Regions from separate parts of the Thioprofundum lithotrophicum genome, predicted to be linked through region 1. Evidence: predicted binding sites of a transcription regulator. Region 1 holds the regulator's gene; each other region holds the start of a gene.
The links. The regulator FNR, encoded in region 1, switches genes on or off when oxygen is low (the NO sensors DNR and NnrR bind a similar motif). The targets are predictions, from matches to a motif close to TTGATNTANATCAA.

Region 1 (5,009 bases):
AACAGGATCAGCAGGCCGGTGTTCTTTTCGACAGCTTCATGACTCATGGTGATTCCTCCTTCAGGCGCTCTGGGTGGCGGTAGCGGTGGCGGGGGTGGCGCCACTGATGGTCTTCCAGGCGTTCCAGGCCATGATGAACATGCCCGAAAGGAACAGGGTGCCGCCCAGGAAGCGCACGAAGTAATAGGGATACATGGCCTTGAGGCTTTCCACGAAGCTGTAGGTGAGCGTGCCGTCGTCGTTCACGGCGCGCCACATCAGGCCCTGCATCACGCCCGAGATCCACATGGAGGCGATGTACAGCACGATGCCCACGGTGGCGATCCAGAAGTGGGCCTCCATGGCCTTCACCGAATACATCCGCTCCTTGCCGAACAGTTTCGGCACCAGGAAGTAGATGGAGCCGATGGAGACCAGGCCCACCCAGCCCAGGGCGCCCGAATGGACGTGACCGATGGTCCAGTCGGTGTAGTGGGACAGGGAGTTGACCGTCTTGATGGCCATCATCGGGCCCTCGAAGGTGGACATGCCGTAGAAGGACAGGGAGACGATCAGGAACTTGAGGATGGGATCGTCACGCAGTTTGTGCCAGGCCCCGGAGAGGGTCATCATGCCGTTGATCATGCCGCCCCAGGAAGGCGCCAGCAGGATCAGGGAGAAGATCATGCCCAGGGACTGGGCCCAGTCGGGCAGGGCGGTGTAGTGCAGATGGTGCGGGCCGGCCCAGATATAGGTGGAGATCAGGGCCCAGAAGTGCACCACCGACAGGCGGTAGGAGTAGACCGGCCGCTGGGCCTGCTTGGGAATGAAGTAGTACATCATGCCCAGGAAGCCGGCGGTCAGGAAGAAGCCCACCGCGTTGTGGCCGTACCACCACTGGACCATGGCGTCGATGGCCCCGGGGTAGATGGAATAGGACTTGGTCAGGGAGACCGGGTATTCCAGGTTGTTGAAGATGTGCAGCACGGCGATGGTCAGGATGAAGGCCCCGTAGAACCAGTTGGCCACGTAGATGTGACTGACCTTGCGCTTGACGATGGTGCCGAAGAAGACGATGGCGTAGGCCACCCAGACCACGGTGATCAGCAGATCGATGGGCCATTCCAGCTCGGCATATTCCTTGGAGGAAGTGATGCCCAGCGGCAGGGTCACGGCGGCCAGCACGATCACCAGTTGCCAGCCCCAGAAGGTGAAGGCGGCCAGCCCGTCGGAGAACAGCCGGGTCTGGCAGGTGCGCTGCACCACGTAATAGGAGGTGGCGAACAGGGCCGACCCGCCGAAGGCGAAGATCACCGCGTTGGTGTGCAACGGCCGCAGGCGGCTGAAGGTCAGCCAGGGAATGTCGAAGTTGAGTTGAGGCCAGACCAGTTCCGCCGCGATGTAGACGCCGACGGTCATGCCGACGATGCCCCAGACGATCGTCATGACGGCAAACTGGCGAACGACCTTGTAGTTGTAGGTGTCTGCAGTGTCCATAGACCATCCTTTCCGGTTTGTTATTGGGAGGGTGAGGGTAGCTTGACGGCCATACGTTACCGGCTCGACCTGGACTAACTCTAGTCGGCAGTTTGATCCAGATCAAAGAATCAGGGAGTTTTTTCTGGCCAGACGGAACTTCCGGCCAAACGGCGGATACTGCCGCGCGCGAGGGCGAGGCGGGCGGGGGGCGCGGGCCGTTTGGCCGGCTACTGTTCCTGGCGGTTGAGGGCCGATTCGCCGCGGGCGTCGGGGTTGCAGCGGTTGGCCAGGGCCTGCAGGCCCGGCAGGTCGAGGATCCGCACGTGCTTGCGTTCCACCTGGAGCAGGCCCTGTTCCTGGAACTGGCTGAACAGGCGGCTGATGGTCTCCACGGCCATGCCCAGCAGGTTGGCGATGTCGTTGCGGGACATGCTCAGGTTGAAATCGGTGGCCGAGTAGCCGCGGGCTCGGAAGCGATCCGAGAGCTGGCAGAGGAAGCTGGCCAGGCGGGATTCCACGGGGGCCCGGGCCAGCACGGCCAGGTGGCAGTGCTCGTGCTGCAGTTCCTCGCTCATCAGGCTCAGCAGGTGGCGCTGCAGGCCGGGGATCTGCAGGCTCAGCTCCTCGAGGCGCTCGAAGGGCAGCTCGCAGACGCTGACCGTCTCCAGGGCCCTGGCAGAAGTGACATGCACCCGACCGGCGATGGCGTCGAGGCCGAGCAGCTCGCCCGGCAGATGGAAGCCGATGATCTGCTCATGGCCTTCGTGATTGGTGGTGAAGGTCTTCAGGGAGCCGGCGCGCAGGGCGAACACCGACTGGAAGGGATCGCCGATCCGGTACAGGTATTCGCCCTTTTCCACCGGCCGGCGGCGGTGGATGATGCGGTCCAGCCGGTCCAGATCCCCCTGTTCCAGGCCCATGGGCATGCACAGCCGGTAGAGGCTGCATTTCTGGCAGTGGGAGCGGAGTTCATCCAGATTGACGACGCGGGACTTGGACATGCAACGGCCTTCTCGATTCGTTCCGTCCGCGGGAGGGGGGACGCCGGGCGATACCCTGTCAACTATACGTGATTTGACCCAGTAAAAACAGAATTTTCCGTTCCCTTGATCGGTATCAGGGCAGGCCGGGGCCGGGACGGGGAGAATGGGAAGGATTTGCCCGATTCGGCGTCCGGCCGGCCTTTTGGGCTATAATGCCCCGTCTGCCGGATCGGGCCGATGTCCCTGATCATCGTCCGGGTACCGGCCTTTCCGACTTCCGCCAACCGGAGAACCGCCCATGGCTGAGCGCACGGCCACGGTCCAGCGCGAAACCCTCGAAACCCGGGTCGAGGTCACCCTCAACCTCGACGGGCTGGGCACGTGCGAATTCAACACCGGCGTGCCCTTTCTCGAGCACATGCTCGAGCAGGTGGCCCGGCATGGCCTGATCGACCTCTGGATCCAGGCCAGCGGCGACCTGCACATCGACGCCCACCACACGGTCGAGGACATCGGCATCACCCTGGGCCAGGCCTTCGCCGAGGCCGTGGGCGAGAAGCGCGGCATCACCCGCTACGGCCACGCCTACGTGCCCCTGGACGAGGCCCTCTCCCGGGTGGTGCTCGACTTCTCCGGCCGGCCCGGCCTGGTGTTCAACGTGGATTTTCCGCGGGCCCGGATCGGCGAATTCGACGTGGATCTGTTCGCCGAGTTCTTCCAGGGCTTCGTCAACCATGCCCGGGTGACCCTGCACGTGGACAGCCTGCGCGGGCGCAATGCCCATCACGTGGCCGAAACGGTGTTCAAGGCCTTCGGCCGGGCGCTGCGCATGGCCCTGGCGCCGGATCCGCGCATGGGCGAGATGACCCCGTCCACCAAGGGCAGCCTCTGATCCGAGCCCTGGCATGAGCACGGTCGCAGTCATCGATTACGGCATGGGCAACCTGCACTCGGTCGCCAAGGCCCTGGAGCACACCGGGGTCGCGGCGCAGGTGCAGGTGACCGCCGAGCACGCCGCCATCCGCGCCGCCAGCCACGTGGTGCTGCCGGGCGTGGGCGCGATCCGTGACTGCATGGCCGAGATCCGCCGCCTGGGCCTCGACGAGACGGTGCGCCAGGTGGCGGCCGCCGGCACCCCCCTGCTGGGGGTCTGCGTGGGCATGCAGGCGATGCTCGAATGGAGCGCCGAGAACGAGGGCACCGACTGCCTGGGCCTGCTGCCGGGCAAGGTGCTCCCCTTCGGCCCGGATCTGCGCGACCCGGCCAGCGGGGAGCGCCTCAAGATCCCCCACATGGGCTGGAACCAGGTCCACCAGACCCGGTCTCATCCCCTGTGGACCGACATCCCCCAGGACGCCCGCTTCTACTTCGTGCACAGCTACTACGCCGAACCCGCCGATCCGGCCCTGGTGGCCGCGACCACCGAGTACGGCCAGCCCTTCGCCTCGGCCCTGGCGCGCGACAACGTCTTCGCCGTGCAGTTCCACCCGGAGAAGAGCCAGCAGGCGGGCCTGCAACTGTATGCCAATTTCCTGCGCTGGAATGGCACGATCTGAATCCGCACAACCGAAGAGACACGCCATGCTTCTGATCCCCGCCATCGACCTCAAGGACGGCAAGTGCGTGCGCCTGCGCCAGGGGCGCATGGACGAGGCCACGGTCTTCTCCGACGATCCGGTGGCCATGGCCGGCCAGTGGGTGGAGGCCGGCGCCCGGCGCCTGCACATCGTCGATCTCAACGGCGCCTTCGAGGGCCGGCCGGTCAACGCGGAGGTGGTGCGGGCCATCGCCGAGGCCTATCCGGACCTGCCCATCCAGCTCGGCGGCGGGATCCGCGACGAGGACACGGTGCAGGCCTATCTGGATGCCGGCGTGCAATACGTGATCATCGGCACCAAGGCGGTCAGCGCGCCCCATTTCGTCAACGATCTGTGCCTGGAGTTTCCGGGCCATATCATCGTCGGCCTCGACGCCAAGGACGGCAAGGTGGCCATCGACGGCTGGTCCAAGCTCTCCCGGCACGATGTCATCGACATGGCGAAGCATTTCGAGGACGACGGCGTGGAGGCCATCATCTACACCGACATCGGCCGTGACGGCATGATGAGCGGCGTCAACGTGGAGGCCACCGTCAAGCTCGCCCAGGCCATCCACATCCCGGTCATCGCCTCCGGCGGCATCACCAACCTCGACGACATCCGCGCCCTGTGCGAAGTGGCCGACGAGGGCATCATGGGCGCCATTACCGGGCGGGCCATCTACGAAGGCACCCTGGACTTCGCCGAAGGTCAGAAACTGGCCGACGAGTTGACGGGCAATGATTGAGCGCACTGGAAAAAACGCCGAGGGCGCAGAGACGCAGAGAACACAGAGGTTTTCTGAAGTGGATATGGCGGCACCGAATGATCGGAACAGAGGGTTCCCCTCACAATACTCGGCGTCCTCTGCGCCTCTGCGCCCTTGGCGTTATTTGCAGATGGCCGGGTAAACGGATCATGGCTCTGGCAAAACGCATCATTCCCTGTCTCGACGTGGACAACGGCCGCGTGGTCAAGGGCGTGCAGTTCG
Region 2 (5,009 bases), 360 kb from region 1:
ATCCTCGACGATCCCAACCTGCCCGACGCCGCCCGCGCCCTGATCGGCCGTCTGCAGATCCCGATGATCAAGGTCGCCATCCTCGACAAGGGTTTCCTGGCCAGCCGCGGCCATCCCGCCCGCAAGCTGCTCAACGCCCTGGCCGAGGCCGGCCTGGGTCTCGACGACGAACCGGCCGACGACAACCGTCTGCTGGCGGTCATGAGCGGCATCGTCGACCGCGTGCTGGAAGACTTCACCGACGACATGACCCTGTTCAGCGAACAGCTCGCCGAACTGGAGGCCTTCCTCGCACGGCGCCGCGCCGAGGAAGAGGCCCGTCAGGCCGAAACCCGCCGCGAGCGCGAGATGCGCGAACAGCAGGAACTGGCCCGCACCTGGGTGCGCGAAACCCTCAAGGAGGCCCTGGCCGGCAAGGAACTGCCGAAGGAAGTGCTCAAGATCATCATGGGCCCCTGGCACGCGGTGATGACCCACACCTATCTCGAGCAGGGCGAGGACAGCGCCCTGTGGAAGAACCAGCGCCGCTTCATCGACGTCCTGGTGTGGTCGGTACAGCCCAAGCAGCTCAAGGTGGACCGCGAGCGCCTCGGCGGCATCATCCGCCATCTCACCGCCTCCCTGCGCGAGGGCCTGCAGAGCATCGACTATCCGCCCGAGAAGATCGAACGGATCTTCGCCGCCCTGGAACCCTACCACCACGCCAGCCTCTACGGCCTGCGCGTGGCCGGCGAAGCGCCCCCGCCCGCGCCGGTGGAACCCGACCAGAGCGGCTTCTTCCTCTTCGACACACCCGAAGACCGCCCCGCCGACACCACGGAAGAGGTGGATCACGAGGCCGAAACCCTGCCCGACATGGCCCGGACCGAAGTGGAATCGGCCATCGCCGCCATGGAGGACCAGATGGCCACCCTGGAGCAGCTCGAGGCGATTCTCGACGAACCGCTGGCCAGCGATGCCGTGGCCGAGGCCGAAGACGAGGAACTGGACGAATTCGACCGCGAGATCATCGAGGACATCGTGCTCGCCGGCTGGGACGCCCGCGATCACGACCTGCCCGAGGACTACCCCGACGACGAATACCTGGAGATGGCCCGCCACCTGGAAGCCGGCAAGTGGGTCGAATTCACCGACGACGACGGCAACCGGGTCCGCGCCAAGCTGGCCTGGAAGAGCGAACTGCTGGGCGAATACACCTTCACCAACTGGAAGTTCGACGTGGTGGCCGACAAGACCCTGCAGGGCTTCGCCGCCGATCTGCGCCGCGGCACCGCGCGCATCATCGACGAAGCCCCGGTCCTCGACCGGGCCCTGTCCGCCGTCATGAAAGGCCTGACCCGCAAGTCGGCCTGACACCGGGTCCTCCCCCGCGACAGGGACGTCGCACCCTCTTTTCGATTGCCTCTGTCATCCTCGCCGCCCGCGAGCGGCATTTTTTTGCACCGCCGGGGGTTCACCGGTCCGACACAAACCGGCCGTTGCCGCCAGACGGCCTGACGGCGGCAACACGCCTCATGCCGAAATGCCGGCGCCGCTTCCGCACCCTCGTGCCGGTGCGGGTATAATGCGACACGCTCACAAAAGTGGAATGCCCATGAAAACCGTCCTCACCTTCAGCCTGCTGCTGGGGCTCGCCCTGCCGGCCTTCGCCGGCCGCCTGCCCATCGTCCTGCTCGAACATCTCGACAACGAAGTACTGGCCCTCTCCGTCGAGGAAGCGGAACTGGCCAGCCTGCCCGCCTGGCAACCCGGCGACGGTCCCGTGCCCCTGCGCATCGACCAGGTCGTGGAGAAGGTGCGCACCTGGGCCCTGCGCCTGCATCCCGACTACGACGACGTCCGTTTTCTGGAAATCCTCCTCAAACCCATCGAATCCCCCCGCTACGGCACCCGCTGGCACTACCTGGTGGTCATCCAGGGCCGCAAGGACGGCCAGACCCTCCCCCGCAAGCACTTCCTGGCCGTGCTCTTCGACGGCAAGATCGTCCACGGCGTGATCGAACCAAAGCTTTGACCCACTCAAAAGTGTGATCCGCCCCGCAAATCCGCGAATCCGTCATCCTGTCAAGAACCACGGATTGATCTGGATCAGTTTTTCCCCGCACCTCCCGCCACGGCGTTGCCCATAATCCTCCACCCGGCTCCAACCCGCGGGCCGGAAAATGGCAAACGATCGTGGAGGATGCTCATGTTGCGCAAAACCCGCCTGCTCTTTCTCGGCACCACCTTGCTCGTTACCGCCTGCGGGGGTGGCGGTGGGGACAATCCGCCCAGCGGTGGCTCGACGAGCGGGGTGACCATCGAGGAAGTGGGGCAACTGCTTTTCGAAGATACTGCTCTCTCCGCCAACGGCAATCAGGCCTGCGCCACCTGCCATGACAGCACGCATGGCTTCGCCGATCCGGCGGCCACCGTGAACAGCCCCGTATCCGAAGGCTCCAAACCTGGTGAATTCGGGGATCGCAACGCCCCCACTGCCGCCTATGCGAAGTTCACACCGGCCTTCAGTGCCAACTGCAACGATGCCAATTTCACCGGTGTGCCCTGCGGTGGCCAGTTCCTCGACGGGCGTCGCGACACCCTGGCCGCCCAGGCCGGCGATCCCTTCCTGAACCCCGTGGAAATGGCCAATACCGACAAGGCAGACGTGGTGAACAAGGTACGCAACGCCACCTATGCCGACAAGTTCCGGCAGGTCTTCGGCGACAGCATCTTCAACGACACCACCCTCGCCTACCAGAAGATCACCGAGGCCATCGCCGCCTATGAAAGCACGAACGAGTTTGCGCCCTTCGATTCGAAGTTCGATTGCTATTTGCAGGATCCCGCCAACTATCCGCTCAGCACTTTGGAACAACAGGGATTCGATCTCTTCACCGGGCAGGCCAATTGCAGTGTCTGCCATACCATCCCCACGAATGGCGATCCGGTCCTGTTTACCAACCACATGTATTTCAACATCGGCGTGCCGCAGAACCCGAATCACCCCATGGGGACCGCTTTTGTCGACCATGGCCTGATGAATCATACAAATGACAGCGCACACGATGGCCTGTTCAAGACGCCAACGCTGCGCAACGTGGCGTTGACGGCGCCGTACATGCATAACGGCGTCTTTGCCACCCTGGAAGATGTGGTCAAATTCTATTTCGTGGACCTGAAGCAGGGAGAACCGGATGTGGACCCCACACGGGCGGGGGATCAACCCCCGGAAGTTGACATGAACATCTCACCTGAAGTCGAAAATCGCGGATTCCTGGCACAGGATCCTGCGAACATCACGGCCCTCGTCGCTTTCATGCAGACACTCACGGATGGGACCGGCAAGGGAATATGTTTCCGATAACGGTGAATCGCGGCTTGCGCCGCTCCTACGGGTTTCGAGTACACCTGTAGGAGCGGCGCAAGCCGCGATAAATGAGGCCGAGGAACAAGCCCAGGCGGCGAGGTTGATCGAAGGCCGAGGAGCGTTTGCGCCTTGATCCTCGTGTCCAGGTTGTCGCGGCGAGGGCGCCGCTCCTACCGACCCCGTAGCTGTCTGTAGGAGCGGCGCCCTCGCCGCGACCGCCAGCCCTATTCGTGGATGCCGAACTCTCCGCTCCACTGGCCCTGGCGATAGTCGAGCCGCAGCCAGCGGGGAACGAAGGCTTCCGGGCGGGCGATGGGGAAGTCGGTCAGGGGGGGTTCCTCGCCCTCGTAGTCGGTGCCGCAGGCACGGGTCATCACCGGACGGAAGTTCACCCGGAGCTTGTCGCCCCAGGGCACCCCTTCGCCGTGCAGGGGCGCATCGTGGAAGCGGACCCTGAACCGGATCAGACAGCTGAAATACAGCTCCATCTCCACGTAGAGCGGCGTCTCGCGGGCATCGAGGGCTTCACAGGCCGCACGGGTCAGGTGCAGCCGCACGGGGCGTCCGGCAATTTCCACCACGGGCTGTTCACCGGCGGCAGGCAGGGTGGCAAGCATGGCATCTCTCCTCATGGTCAAGGACCGCGCCGCGGTCGCGGGGCCGTCCTGCTTCTGGCGGCAGGTCTGGCAGGTTCCCGCTCAAGTGTAGCGCCGGGCGGGTCACAGGGGCAAAACAATAAATAGATTACAACAATCATATATATTGCGATGATTTATTGGATAAATCGCCCTCCCTCCCCCATACTTTCCCCATCGCAACATCAACCACCCACGAGAGGTCAACATCATGCTGGAAAACCGCGAAGGACAAACCGTCCCCTACGTCACGTTCCATACCCGCCAGAACGGCGAATGGGTGGACGTGACCACCGACGACATCTTCAAGGGCAAGACCGTGGTGCTGTTCGCCCTGCCGGGCGCCTTCACCCCCACCTGTTCCTCGAGCCACCTGCCCCGCTACAACGAGCTGGCGCCGGTGTTCAGGGAAAACGGCGTGGACGACATCGTTTGCCTGTCGGTCAACGACACCTTCGTCATGAACGCCTGGGCCAAGGATCAGGAAGCCGAGCACATCACCATGCTCCCTGACGGCAACGGCGAGTTCAGCGAAGGCATGGGCATGCTGGTGGACAAGTCCGACCTCGGCTTCGGCAAGCGTTCCTGGCGCTATTCGATGCTGGTGAAGGACGGCATAATCGAGAAGATGTTCATCGAGCCCCACGTGCCCGGCGATCCCTTCGAGGTCTCGGATGCCGACACCATGCTCAATTACATCAACCCGAACGCGAAGGTGCCGGAGCCGGTGACCATCTTCACCATGCCGGGCTGCCCCTTCTGCGCCAGGGCCAAGAAACTGCTGGCCGAACACGGCATGCGCTACGAGGAGGTGACGCTCGACAAGCGGATCAACTCCCGGGTGCTGCGGGCCGTGACCGGTGCCGACACCGTGCCCCAGGTGTTCATCGGTGGCAAGCACATCGGCGGGGCCGACGATCTGGAAGCCTGGTTCAAGCAGCAAGACGTCGCCTGAGTCCGCCGGCACGACGAAAACGGGGCCCTGCGCCCCGTTTTCGTCGTGCCATTTACCCTGCCATGGGATA
Region 3 (5,009 bases), 860 kb from region 1:
GAGCACGTTGTCGTTGCCGCGCACCCATTCCATCATCCAGCGGGCATGGGGATGGCCGCAGAACAGCAGGCGATCCCCCGAGCGCAGGGGGAAGTCGGCATCGGGCAGAAGGATGTCCTCGCCACCCCGTTCACACAGCAGCGGAATGCAGGGCAGGCTGCGGTTCCGGTCCCGGGGGTCACGGCAGACGTGGCCCAGGCGCAGATCGCCTTCGCGCCGGGCGCGGGCATAGAGCGCCGGCGCGTCGCCGGGCGTGATGTCCACCTCCCAGGTGGCCGGGGCCCGATCTTCCACCACGCCATAGATCCGGCTGTTGAGCCGGTTGGCCCAGTCGTTGTCCTGCTGCCGGGCCAGGCGCAGGAAGGTTTCCAGCAGCGGGGTCTGAATCAGGGCGAAGATCTTGTGGGCGATGATGCTGCCCCGGCGCATGATGAGATCCAGCTTCGCGGCACGGAAGATCGCATCGTTGCTGCGCGAGTTCTGGCGGGCGACCCGGAACAGCTTCGGGTTGAGATCCCGCGCGGTCATGAGGATCGACAGGTTGTTGGCATCGTCGTCAGTGCCGGCGACGATGCCCACCGCCTCGTCCACGCCCGCCAGGCGCAGGGTCTGGGCCTCGGTGCCCAGCCCCTTGACCGTGCCCGGCGGCGCCCCGGCCGCTTCCGGCCGGGCCTCGATGACGGTGACCTCGATGTTCTCCTGGCGCAGGCGTTCGTATACCGCCTTGCCGAAGCGGCCGTAGCCGCAGAGGATCCACTTGCCATGGGGCGGATAGAGTGGCTCCAGCAGCGCCTCGCCCGGCACCGCGGTCATCCATTCATAGAGCAGGTAGGTGCCGGGCGAGTGCAGGGCCAGGGCCAGGCGGCCGGCAAAGGTGTCGAAGGGGTTGATGATGTGGTTGGCGCCGAAGGAGGCGATGTTGGCCTCCATCTCCCGGGTCTCGGCGCGGGCGATGGTGGTCAGGTGGGGATTGAGCAGGTTGCTGGTGATGGCCACCTGGAGGTTCACCGCATCCACGTTGGTCAGGGCCACCACGCCGATGCAGCGGGGATTCTTCAGGCCCGCCTTGCACAGGTTGTCGGGCTCGGCGGCGTCGGCGCACAGGGCCGGCACGTAGCTGCGCAGATCGGCCAGTTCCAGGGCATCGATCCGTTCCTGGCGCTTTTCCACCACCACCGCATTGAAGCCGGCATCGGTCAGGGCCCGCACCAGCATGCTGCCCGTGTCGCCATAGCCGCAGACCAGGTAGAAGGGATCGCGGATCCGGCGCACGGCGCGCAGGAAGGCCTGCTCGGTGAGCAGGCGCCGGAAGCCCGGGTCCTGCAGGGCCGAGAGCAGCGAACCGATGCCGTAGAGCCAGGCCACCACGGTGGCATAGATGGAGACGGTGGCCCACAGGCGCTGGGCATCGGTGAAGGGGTAGGGGATCTCGCCAAAGCCGATGGTGGTGCCCATGAAACTGACGAAGTAGAAGGCATGGAAGAAATCCATGCGCCAGGGGCGGCCCTGATCGTCCATCCCCGGTATCAGGGTGAAGCCGAGAATGGAGACGGCATACACCAGAATCAGGACGATCAGCGGCGAATGCAGGCGCCGCAGCAGGACGAAGACGATGTTGGGCATGAATGCGCTCCTGGACGCCGTGCCGAATTCTCGAATATTTCGATCGCAAGTCCACCAATGGGCACGCCCTCGAGGGCTCTGTGCTAACGAATCACGAACAAGCGAAATCGGGAATGTCTTTTTATCGCCGGACCATCACCGTCTCGGTGACCAGCAGCACCACCGAGGTCACGTTGGCCAGCACCGCCCCGCCGGAGAGGGAGACGATGGCGGCCATGGCGTGGGGGGTCATGCCGGCCTCGGTCATGTTCTCCACGATGCCCCAGACCACGGCCGCGGCGATGAGCTGCAGATCCGCCACCAGGGAGGTGGCCAGCAGCACCGCCCCGATGTGGGTGCGATCGCCGAACTTGAGCACGGTGGCGATCAGGCTCACCACGATGGCCGCGTACAGCTCGTAGACGTTGTGGTGGACGGGGTTGGCGATGTCACCGAGGAAGAAACCGAAGTTGAGGGTCAGCGCCAGGACGATGAAGAACGCGAAGATGACCTTTTCCAGATTCATGCCCCTCTCCCGATGGCCGGCGAATGTCCGCGAAAATATAGCATGATTTCCGGTTTCTGCCGCTGAGCCCCCGTTTTCCTGCCATCCGTCGCCCGGATGGCTGCCCGGCTTTGACAACCCTCCGGGAACACACTATATCCATGGGTGTAACCCGAGATGGGAGGATCCGCTCATGGAAGTCAATCGCCAAGGGGAAAGCGGTCCCGTGCCCTTCCGCTCCGGCCGCTTCTTCAACGTGGGCTCCGCCTGGTATTTCGCCACCCGCGAGGCCCTCGACCAGGGCCCCTTCCCCACTCGTCGGGAGGCCGAATCGGCCCTGGCCATGTACATCGAGAACGTTCGCCAGGTGGAACGGCACTGGCAGTAGCCCTGCCCCGGTGGTCGCCGCCGGGGAGAATCCTTCAGTTTTCGGCCGACCCTGCCGATACGACAGGTAACCATCGCGCGCGGAACGGATCCGCCGGGATGGTCATTGATGACCATCAATGACCATGGCCGCGGGGATGCCGCATACTTGAATCTTGTCGTCATCAATCCAGGGTTCCTGCCATGGCCGACTCCCAGCCCGACTCCCCCGAACTCGCCCTGGCCGCGCCGCCGGCCGCCGGGCGCAAGCACAAGCGCCTCTCGCGCAAGGACATCTTTCGCCACGGGGCCTATCCGTACAAGAAGAAGATGTCGGTGAAGGAATACGAAGCGCGCAAGAAGGCGCTGCAGATCGAGCTGCTCAAGCTGCAAAACTGGGTGAAGGACACCGGCCAGCGGATCGTCATCCTGTTCGAGGGCCGTGACGCGGCCGGCAAGGGCGGCACCATCAAGCGTTTCATGGAGCATCTCAATCCCCGCGGCGCGCGGGTGGTGGCCCTGGAGAAACCCACCGAGGTGGAACGGGGCCAGTGGTACTTCCAGCGTTACATCAACAACCTGCCCACCGCCGGCGAGATCGTCCTGTTCGACCGGTCATGGTACAACCGGGCCGGGGTAGAGAAGGTCATGGGGTTCTGCACGCCGGCCGAATACCTGGAGTTCATGCGCCAGGCCCCGGAACTGGAGCGGATGCTGGTGCGCAGCGGCATCCACCTGTTCAAGCTGTGGTTCTCGGTGAGCCGCGAGGAGCAGTTCCGCCGCTTCCAGAAACGGCGCAAGGATCCCCTCAAGCAGTGGAAGCTCAGCCCCATCGACATGGCCTCGCTGGACAAGTGGGACGACTACACCCGGGCCAAGGAGTCCATGTTCTTCTACACCGACACCGCCGACGCGCCGTGGACGGTGATCAAGTCGGACGACAAGAAACGGGCCCGCCTCAATGCCATGCTGCACGTGCTGAACAACCTGCCCTATGCCAACAAGGACGACAGCGTGGTGACCGCGCCCGATCCGCTGATCGTGGGCCGCCCCGCCGATCTCTACGAGGAAGACGAAAGGCCCTTCCACGACGCGCCGACGGTGTGAAGGGAATCACCATGGACCGCGGCCAGCCCCTCGGGAGGGCGGGCGGCAAGGTGGGCACGGGGCAGCAGAATCCGCACGCCGATCGCAAAAAGCTGCTATGCTTGCGGGGAATCAGGACATCCTTCTGCCCTGCCGAGGGTCGAACGGCCCGCTTCATCCATCATCCAACCCCACTCATTTCCCAAGTTCAATCAAGGATTTATCTTTATGCAAATCGCAGACAACGCCGTGGTCACCATCGACTACACCCTGAAGGACGACGAAGGCAACGTCATCGACAGCTCCACCGACGGCAAATTCGCCTATCTGCACGGCGCCTTCAACATCATTCCCGGCCTCGAGAAGGCCCTGGCCGGCAAGAGCGCCGGTGACGAGCTCAACGTGAGCGTCAGCCCCGCCGAGGGCTACGGCGAGCGCAACGATGCCATGGTGCAGGCCGTGCCCCGCGAGATGTTCGAGGAAGGCACCACCCCCGAGGTGGGCATGCAGTTCCACGCCGAATCGCCCCAGGGCGAGACCATCGTGGTCACCGTGGTCGGCGTCGAGGACGACACCATCACCGTGGACGGCAACCACCCCCTGGCCGGCGTGAACCTCAACTTCGACGTGAAGGTGGTGGACGTGCGCCCGGCCACCGAGGAAGAGATCGCCCACGGTCACGTGCACGGCCCCGAGGGCCACGCCCACGCCTGAGGGCGGCCGGGCCGTTCAGGTCTCCATCTGAACGGCCCGCAGTTCGTCGTCCGGCAGCCCTGCCCTGCGCAGGGCCTGCCGGAAGGCCTGCCGCGTCGGACAGCGGCGGGCGAAGAACAGATGGGAAGCGCCCGGCTTCCCGTCACTGGCGCCGAAACCCGGCAACGGCACCGACAGGCCACGCATGTTGGCCAGCACCTCCGCCCACTGCGCTTCGCGGTGGATCTCCCCGCACTGATACCAGACGCTCACCAGCCGCGCATGTTCGCGCAGGGCATCGATGTGCCAGCGTCGCGGCTTGTCCTGCCGGGCATGGCGCCCCACCCGCGCGGCGATGCCGCCGGGGCCGAAGGCCGACCCCACGTACAGATAGCAGCCGGGTTCGAGCGTCAGCGTGCCGAGCCGCCCCACTTCCAGGCGGTCGAAGGTGCAGGACTCGAGCAGCAGCACGTAGGTGCCGCTGCAGTCGGGCAGCGCGGGCGATGACACCGCCGGTCGGCCTTACATCAGGCCGCAGGCGCCGCCGCCACAGCAGCCGCCCGTGTCACAGGCGCTGCCGCTGCCCAGGCTGGAGGCATTGACCACCTGGCCGCCGGTGGCCAGCTTGCGCACCGGCGCATCGGATGGCGTGTCGCCCGGCTCGATGCCGGCACGCGCGCACAGCTCCCCCCAGGTGGCGATGACCTCGTTCATGCCGTGGCGGACTTCCACCACGCGGTCGTTGGCGTCGCAGCGA
Region 4 (5,009 bases), 540 kb from region 1:
CAGCCCCAGCTCGGCGGCCCGATCCACGGCCGCCGTCCAGCGCGACCAGCCCTCGGGCTGGGGATAGGTGTTCAGCGCCAGCAGCACGCGGGCGCCGCGGGCATGGGCGTATTCCCGGGCCCGCACGATCTCCGCCTCGTCGAAGTTCAGGCCGGGAAAGTTGCGCGCGTTGGTGGCGTCGCGGAAACCGAGATAGACCGCATCGGCGCCGTTGTCCACCGCGGCCTTGAGGGCCGGCAGGCTGCCGGCGGGACAGACCAGTTGCATTCGCTGTGTTTCAGGCATGAACCAGACTCCTGTAGTAGTGCCCCTGACGGCTGCCGCGCCGGCAGAGTTCGGCGGTGATGCCGTTGAGGACGCGCCACTTCTCGCGGCACCAGCCGGGAGCGAGCAGGATGGACTCGCCGGCGGTGCCGGTCAGACGATGAAAGACGATGCCGGGCGGGGTGCGCTCCACCAGATCGGCCACCTCGCGGATGTAGGCCGCCCGTTCGAGGGGGCGGTATTGCCCCCGCCGCCATTCATTGGCCAGGCGGGTGCCCTTGACCACGTGCAGGGGATGGAGCTTGAGGCCGTCCACCCCCTCGGCCAGCACCCGCTCCAGGGTGAGCCGGTGATGCCAGCCCGTCTCGCCGGGCAGGCCCAGGATCAGATGGGTGCACACGGGCAGGCCCAGACGCCTCGCGGCGCGCACCGCCTGGCGGTATTCGGCGAAGCCGTGGCCGCGGTTGACCCGCGCCAGGGTGGCGTCGAAGGACGACTGCAGGCCCAGCTCCAGCCACACCTCGTAGCCCTGATCCCGATAACCGGCCAGCAGGTCCAGCACCGCCGGCGGCACGCAGTCGGGGCGGGTGCCCACCGACAGGCCGATGACGCCGGGCGTGGCCAGGGCCTGGTCGTAGAGCGCACGCAGGGTTTCCACGTCGGCATAGGTATTGGTGTAGGCCTGGAAGTAGGCCAGGAACTTGCGCGCACCGGTGCGCTTCGCCAGCACCGCGCGGCCGGCCTCGAGCTGTTCGGCCACCGGCGCCGGCTGGCGGCCGTGGGGGCTGAAGGAGACGTTGTTGCAGAAGGTGCAGCCGCCGCGGCCCTTGCTGCCGTCGCGGTTGGGGCAGGTGAAGGCCGCGTCGATGGCCAGCTTGTGCACCCGCTCGCCGTGGCGGGCGAGCAGATACTGGCCGAAGGTGTAGACCACGTCCGACAGGCGCATCAGCCCACCTCGTCCAGCACCCGGCGGCGGAATTTGACGTTGAAACGGTTGGCCAGATCGGCGCAGGCAGTGATGTCCACCCCCGGCAGGCCGTCGATGGCGGTGAGGGTGATATCGGCGATCTGCTCGCGGGCGCAGAGGATGAACTCCAGCAGCTCCGGCCAGGCGCCGGGCGCCGGCGGCCGGCAGTGTTCGTCGTAGAGGGCTTCGTTCTGGGCATTGAGGGAGATGGACAGGGCGTCCACATGGCGGGCCAGTTCCGGTGTCACGTCGCGCCCTTCGCGCAGGTTGGCCAGGCCGTCGGTGTTGACCCGGATGCGCCGGGCGCCCCGGGCGCGCAGCGCCGCCGCCGTCTCCAGCAGGGTGTCGAGCCGCAGGGTCGGCTCGCCGAGGCCGCAGAACACCACCTCGTGATAGTCGCGCGGATCGCCCAGCGCCGCCAGGAGCGCATTCACGTCCGGCTCCTGGTGCAGGCGCAGCAGGTAGCCCTGCACCGTCCATTGCCGGTTGAACTTGGGGCAGAACCGGCAGCGCAGGGTGCAGCGGCTGGTGAGGTTCAGATAGCCGTTGCCGTGCAGGCGGTAGGCGATGACCTCGGGATCTGCCACACGCTCGGTCTGGCGCTGCATCTGGGTCTCTGGCAAACCGGGATCCCCCTGTGGCCGGACAAGAAGCGCATACTGTAATGCCGGGGAAAATCCGGGATGTTGACCTGGATCAGGGTCGGGCCATGCCGCTCAAGTCAGGCGTTCTGCTGGCCGATATTGCCAGGGCATGCCTGACATCTTCCGGAGAACACCCATGCCCGGCGCGGCGCGCCTGCTCTGTCTGTTTCTGCTGCTCTGCCTGCCCCTGGCCGGGTGGAGCGAACCGGTGCGCCAGCGCATGCCCTCGGGGCTGATGGCGGTGGCCGACTATCGCCCGGGCGAGCCCGGCAAACCGGCCGTGCTGGTCTTGCACGGCTTTCTCTCCACCCACCGTTTCGCCACGGTGCAGAACATCGTCGAAACCCTGGCGGACAACGGCAACCCGATCCTGGCACCCACGCTCACCCTGGGGATCGACGGCCGCCAGACCAGTCTCGCCTGTGATGCCATCCACACCCAGACCCTGGCGCAGGATCTGGCCGAAATCGGCCACTGGATCCGCTGGCTGGCCGCACGCCACCGCGGCCCCATCGTGCTGATCGGCCACTCCTGGGGCAGCCTGGAACTGCTGGCCTGGCTGGCGGACCACGGCCATCCCCGGGTGCGACTGCTGATCGCCACCAGCCTCTCCTACGCCGGCAGTTTCAACCCGCCCGCGCAACTGCGGCGCCAGCGGCGCGAGGCCCGCGAGGCGCTGCGCCGCGGCCACACCCGGCCCCGGCGCTTCCATCTCGGCTATTGCCAGGGCAACTACGTGGCGCCGCCCTCGACCTGGCTCTCCTATCTGCGCTGGGATGCGGTGCGGGTGCTGGCCGCCCTGCGCGAGGCCCCGGTTCCGGTGCAGATCATCATGGGCGGCGCCGACCGGCGTTTCGACGCCCACTGGAAGCGGGTCCTGCGCCTCAATGGCGCCCGTCTGGACATCATTCCCGGTGCCAGCCACTTCTTCGACGCCGAGCACGAATTCGAACTCGGCGACGCCATCCTGCGGCACCTGGAGCGGGTGACGGAATGAAACCGGGCGTCCGCGGTCCGCTGACCCTGCAGGGGCTGCTCTGGCTCTACCTGGGCGCGGCGGTGCTGGTGTTCCTCGCCCTGGGGATCAATCTGATCTTCCGGATCGACGAGATCCGCGCCACCGCCGAAGCCGAGCGCCGCGCCGAGGCCCACGCCGATCTGCGCACCGCCTTCGCCCAGACCCACCAGGCCGTCCACCGCCTCGCCACCCGCCTGGCCCGCTGGGAGGAAGTGGCCCAGCAGCTGCGCCTGCCGGCCTACTACCACTACTGGCGCAACAACCGCCTGCCCAGCAGCCGGGAACTGCCGGGCTACGTTCACGACTTCGACCTCTACGACACGCAAGGCCGCACCCTGCTGCGCCGTGCCGACGCCCTGCTGCCCCACCACCTGCCGGAACCGACGAGCCTGTTCGAATACCGTGACGGACGGCTGCTGCACCTGCATTTCGCGCCGGTGACCGCCAGCGAGGCCCCGGACAGGCCGCTCGGCTACGTGGGGCTGGCCGTGGACATGCTCGAGGCGATGCGTGACAGCCACCAGTTCACCCATGTGCAGGCGGGATCGCTGCACGTGCAGGCCTTCGCCCAGCCCCTGCTCCGTCCGGCGGCCGCCTTCGCCAGGATCGACTTCCAGCCGCTGATCCCGGTGCGCGCCAGTCCCCTCGAAACCCTGCTCAAGTGGAATCTGGTGCAATTCACCCTGCTGCTGGCCGGCCTGCTGGGGCTGCTCTATCTGCTGCTTCAGCGTTTCGTCTCGCGCCCACTGCGCCAGCTGGTGCACTACGTCGACGGCCTCAGCGACGGGCGCCTGCCCACCGGCGGCGCCATTCCCCTCGACGACCTGCCGCTGCGGGAGTTCACGACCCTGCGGGACTCCCTGCAGCACTACCAGCAGGCGCTCGACCAGGCCCAGCGCCGGCTCGACGCCCAGAACACCGAGCTGCACCGCCTCGCCCACCGCGATCACCTCACCGGCGCCTGGAACCGGCTGGCCTTCGACGAGGACTGGCAGCACCTGATCGGCCTGCTCGAGGATCAGCGCATGACCGTGGCCTTCCTGCTGTTCGACTGCGACCACTTCAAGACCATCAACGACACCTACGGTCACGAGGTGGGCGACCGGGTGATCGCCGCCATCGCCCTGCGCCTGCAGCAGACCCTGCGCCGGGGCGACAAGCTCTACCGCCTGGGGGGCGACGAGTTCGCCACCATCGTCCTCAACACCGACGAGGCGGCCGTCACCCAGGTGGCCGAACGCTGCCGCGCGGCGGTGGCGGCCCATCCCTTCGAGGAGTTCGGCATCCGCGAACCGGTGGGCATCAGCATCGGCATCGCCATCACCCCGGAAGCCGGCGCGGCCGCGCTGCGGGAACTGCCGCGCCAGGCGGATCTGGCCATGTACCACGCCAAGAAACAGCGCACGCCCATCTGCATGTATCGCGAATCCATGCGCGGCGATGCCGCCATCCTCTCCAGCCACAAGGTGGCCGCCGTACTGGCCGCGGTGGAGAAGCGCGAGAACCTGGAACTGCACTACCAGCCCGTGTTCGCCCGGGGTGCGGCAACGCCCGACTATTTCGAGGCCCTGATCCGCCTGCGCGGCCCGGACGGCGAACGGATCTTTCCCGGCGACATCTTTCCCATCATCGAGCGGCACGGCCTGGATGCCGACTTCGACCAGGCCGTGATCGCCGCCGTGGCGGCGGACCTCGCCGCCGGCCACCTGCCGGCCGGCAGTGGCGTGGCCATCAACCTCTCGGCCGCGAGCCTGGTGAACCTGCGCCTCGCGCACTGGCTGGAGGGGCTTCTCCCTCACCTGGCGCGCTACAAGATCGTGCTCGAGATCACCGAAACCTCGCTGATCTCGCAACTGCAACTGGCCACCCTGAATCTGGAGAAACTGCAGGACCGGGGCTTCCGCATCGCCCTCGACGACTTCGGCAGCGGCTACTCCTCCCTGCGCTACCTGGCCAACATGCCGGTGGACATCGTCAAGTTCGACATCACCATGATCCAGTCCCTGCACGAATCGCAGCGCAGCCGCCTCATCGTCGAACACGTCGCCCGCCTGATCCGCGAAGCCGGCTACGATCTGGTGGCCGAGGGCATCGAGGACCAGGCCACCCTCGAGCT

Region 2: a site for FNR is predicted at 2,079-2,092, ahead of ACZ5BH_RS03610 (cytochrome-c peroxidase). Genes of this name have one in related genera too.
Region 3: a site for FNR is predicted at 2,601-2,614, ahead of ppk2 (polyphosphate kinase 2). Genes of this name have one in related genera too.
Region 4: a site for FNR is predicted at 1,918-1,931, ahead of ACZ5BH_RS07795 (TatD family nuclease-associated radical SAM protein). Genes of this name have one in related genera too.

The regions. Positions count from the first base shown of each region.
Region 1 is NZ_AP042379.1:1,120,848-1,125,856, reverse strand. Features, by position in the region: gene ccoO (cytochrome-c oxidase, cbb3-type subunit II) at 1-47, opposite strand, end outside; gene ccoN (cytochrome-c oxidase, cbb3-type subunit I) at 61-1,476, opposite strand; gene fnr (fumarate/nitrate reduction transcriptional regulator Fnr) at 1,686-2,459, opposite strand; gene hisB (imidazoleglycerol-phosphate dehydratase HisB) at 2,740-3,333, shown strand; gene hisH (imidazole glycerol phosphate synthase subunit HisH) at 3,347-3,997, shown strand; gene hisA (1-(5-phosphoribosyl)-5-[(5-phosphoribosylamino)methylideneamino]imidazole-4-carboxamide isomerase) at 4,023-4,766, shown strand; gene hisF (imidazole glycerol phosphate synthase subunit HisF) at 4,937-5,009, shown strand, end outside.
Region 2 is NZ_AP042379.1:762,391-767,399, forward strand. Features, by position in the region: gene ACZ5BH_RS03600 (DUF1631 domain-containing protein) at 1-1,353, shown strand, start outside; gene ACZ5BH_RS03605 (hypothetical protein) at 1,595-2,014, shown strand; gene ACZ5BH_RS03610 (cytochrome-c peroxidase) at 2,189-3,346, shown strand; gene ACZ5BH_RS03615 (hypothetical protein) at 3,574-3,966, opposite strand; gene ACZ5BH_RS03620 (glutathione peroxidase) at 4,193-4,939, shown strand.
Region 3 is NZ_AP042379.1:1,981,722-1,986,730, reverse strand. Features, by position in the region: gene ACZ5BH_RS09340 (potassium channel family protein) at 1-1,623, opposite strand, end outside; gene ACZ5BH_RS09335 (DUF6394 family protein) at 1,745-2,128, opposite strand; gene ACZ5BH_RS09330 (DUF6316 family protein) at 2,301-2,495, shown strand; gene ppk2 (polyphosphate kinase 2) at 2,678-3,580, shown strand; gene ACZ5BH_RS09320 (FKBP-type peptidyl-prolyl cis-trans isomerase) at 3,788-4,273, shown strand; gene ACZ5BH_RS09315 (GIY-YIG nuclease family protein) at 4,289-4,762, opposite strand; gene ACZ5BH_RS09310 (FmdB family zinc ribbon protein) at 4,775-5,009, opposite strand, start outside.
Region 4 is NZ_AP042379.1:1,664,820-1,669,828, reverse strand. Features, by position in the region: gene ubiU (ubiquinone anaerobic biosynthesis protein UbiU) at 1-267, opposite strand, end outside; gene mnmL (tRNA modification radical SAM protein MnmL/YtqA) at 278-1,210, opposite strand; gene ACZ5BH_RS07795 (TatD family nuclease-associated radical SAM protein) at 1,210-1,854, opposite strand; gene ACZ5BH_RS07790 (alpha/beta hydrolase) at 1,985-2,872, shown strand; gene ACZ5BH_RS07785 (putative bifunctional diguanylate cyclase/phosphodiesterase) at 2,869-5,009, shown strand, end outside.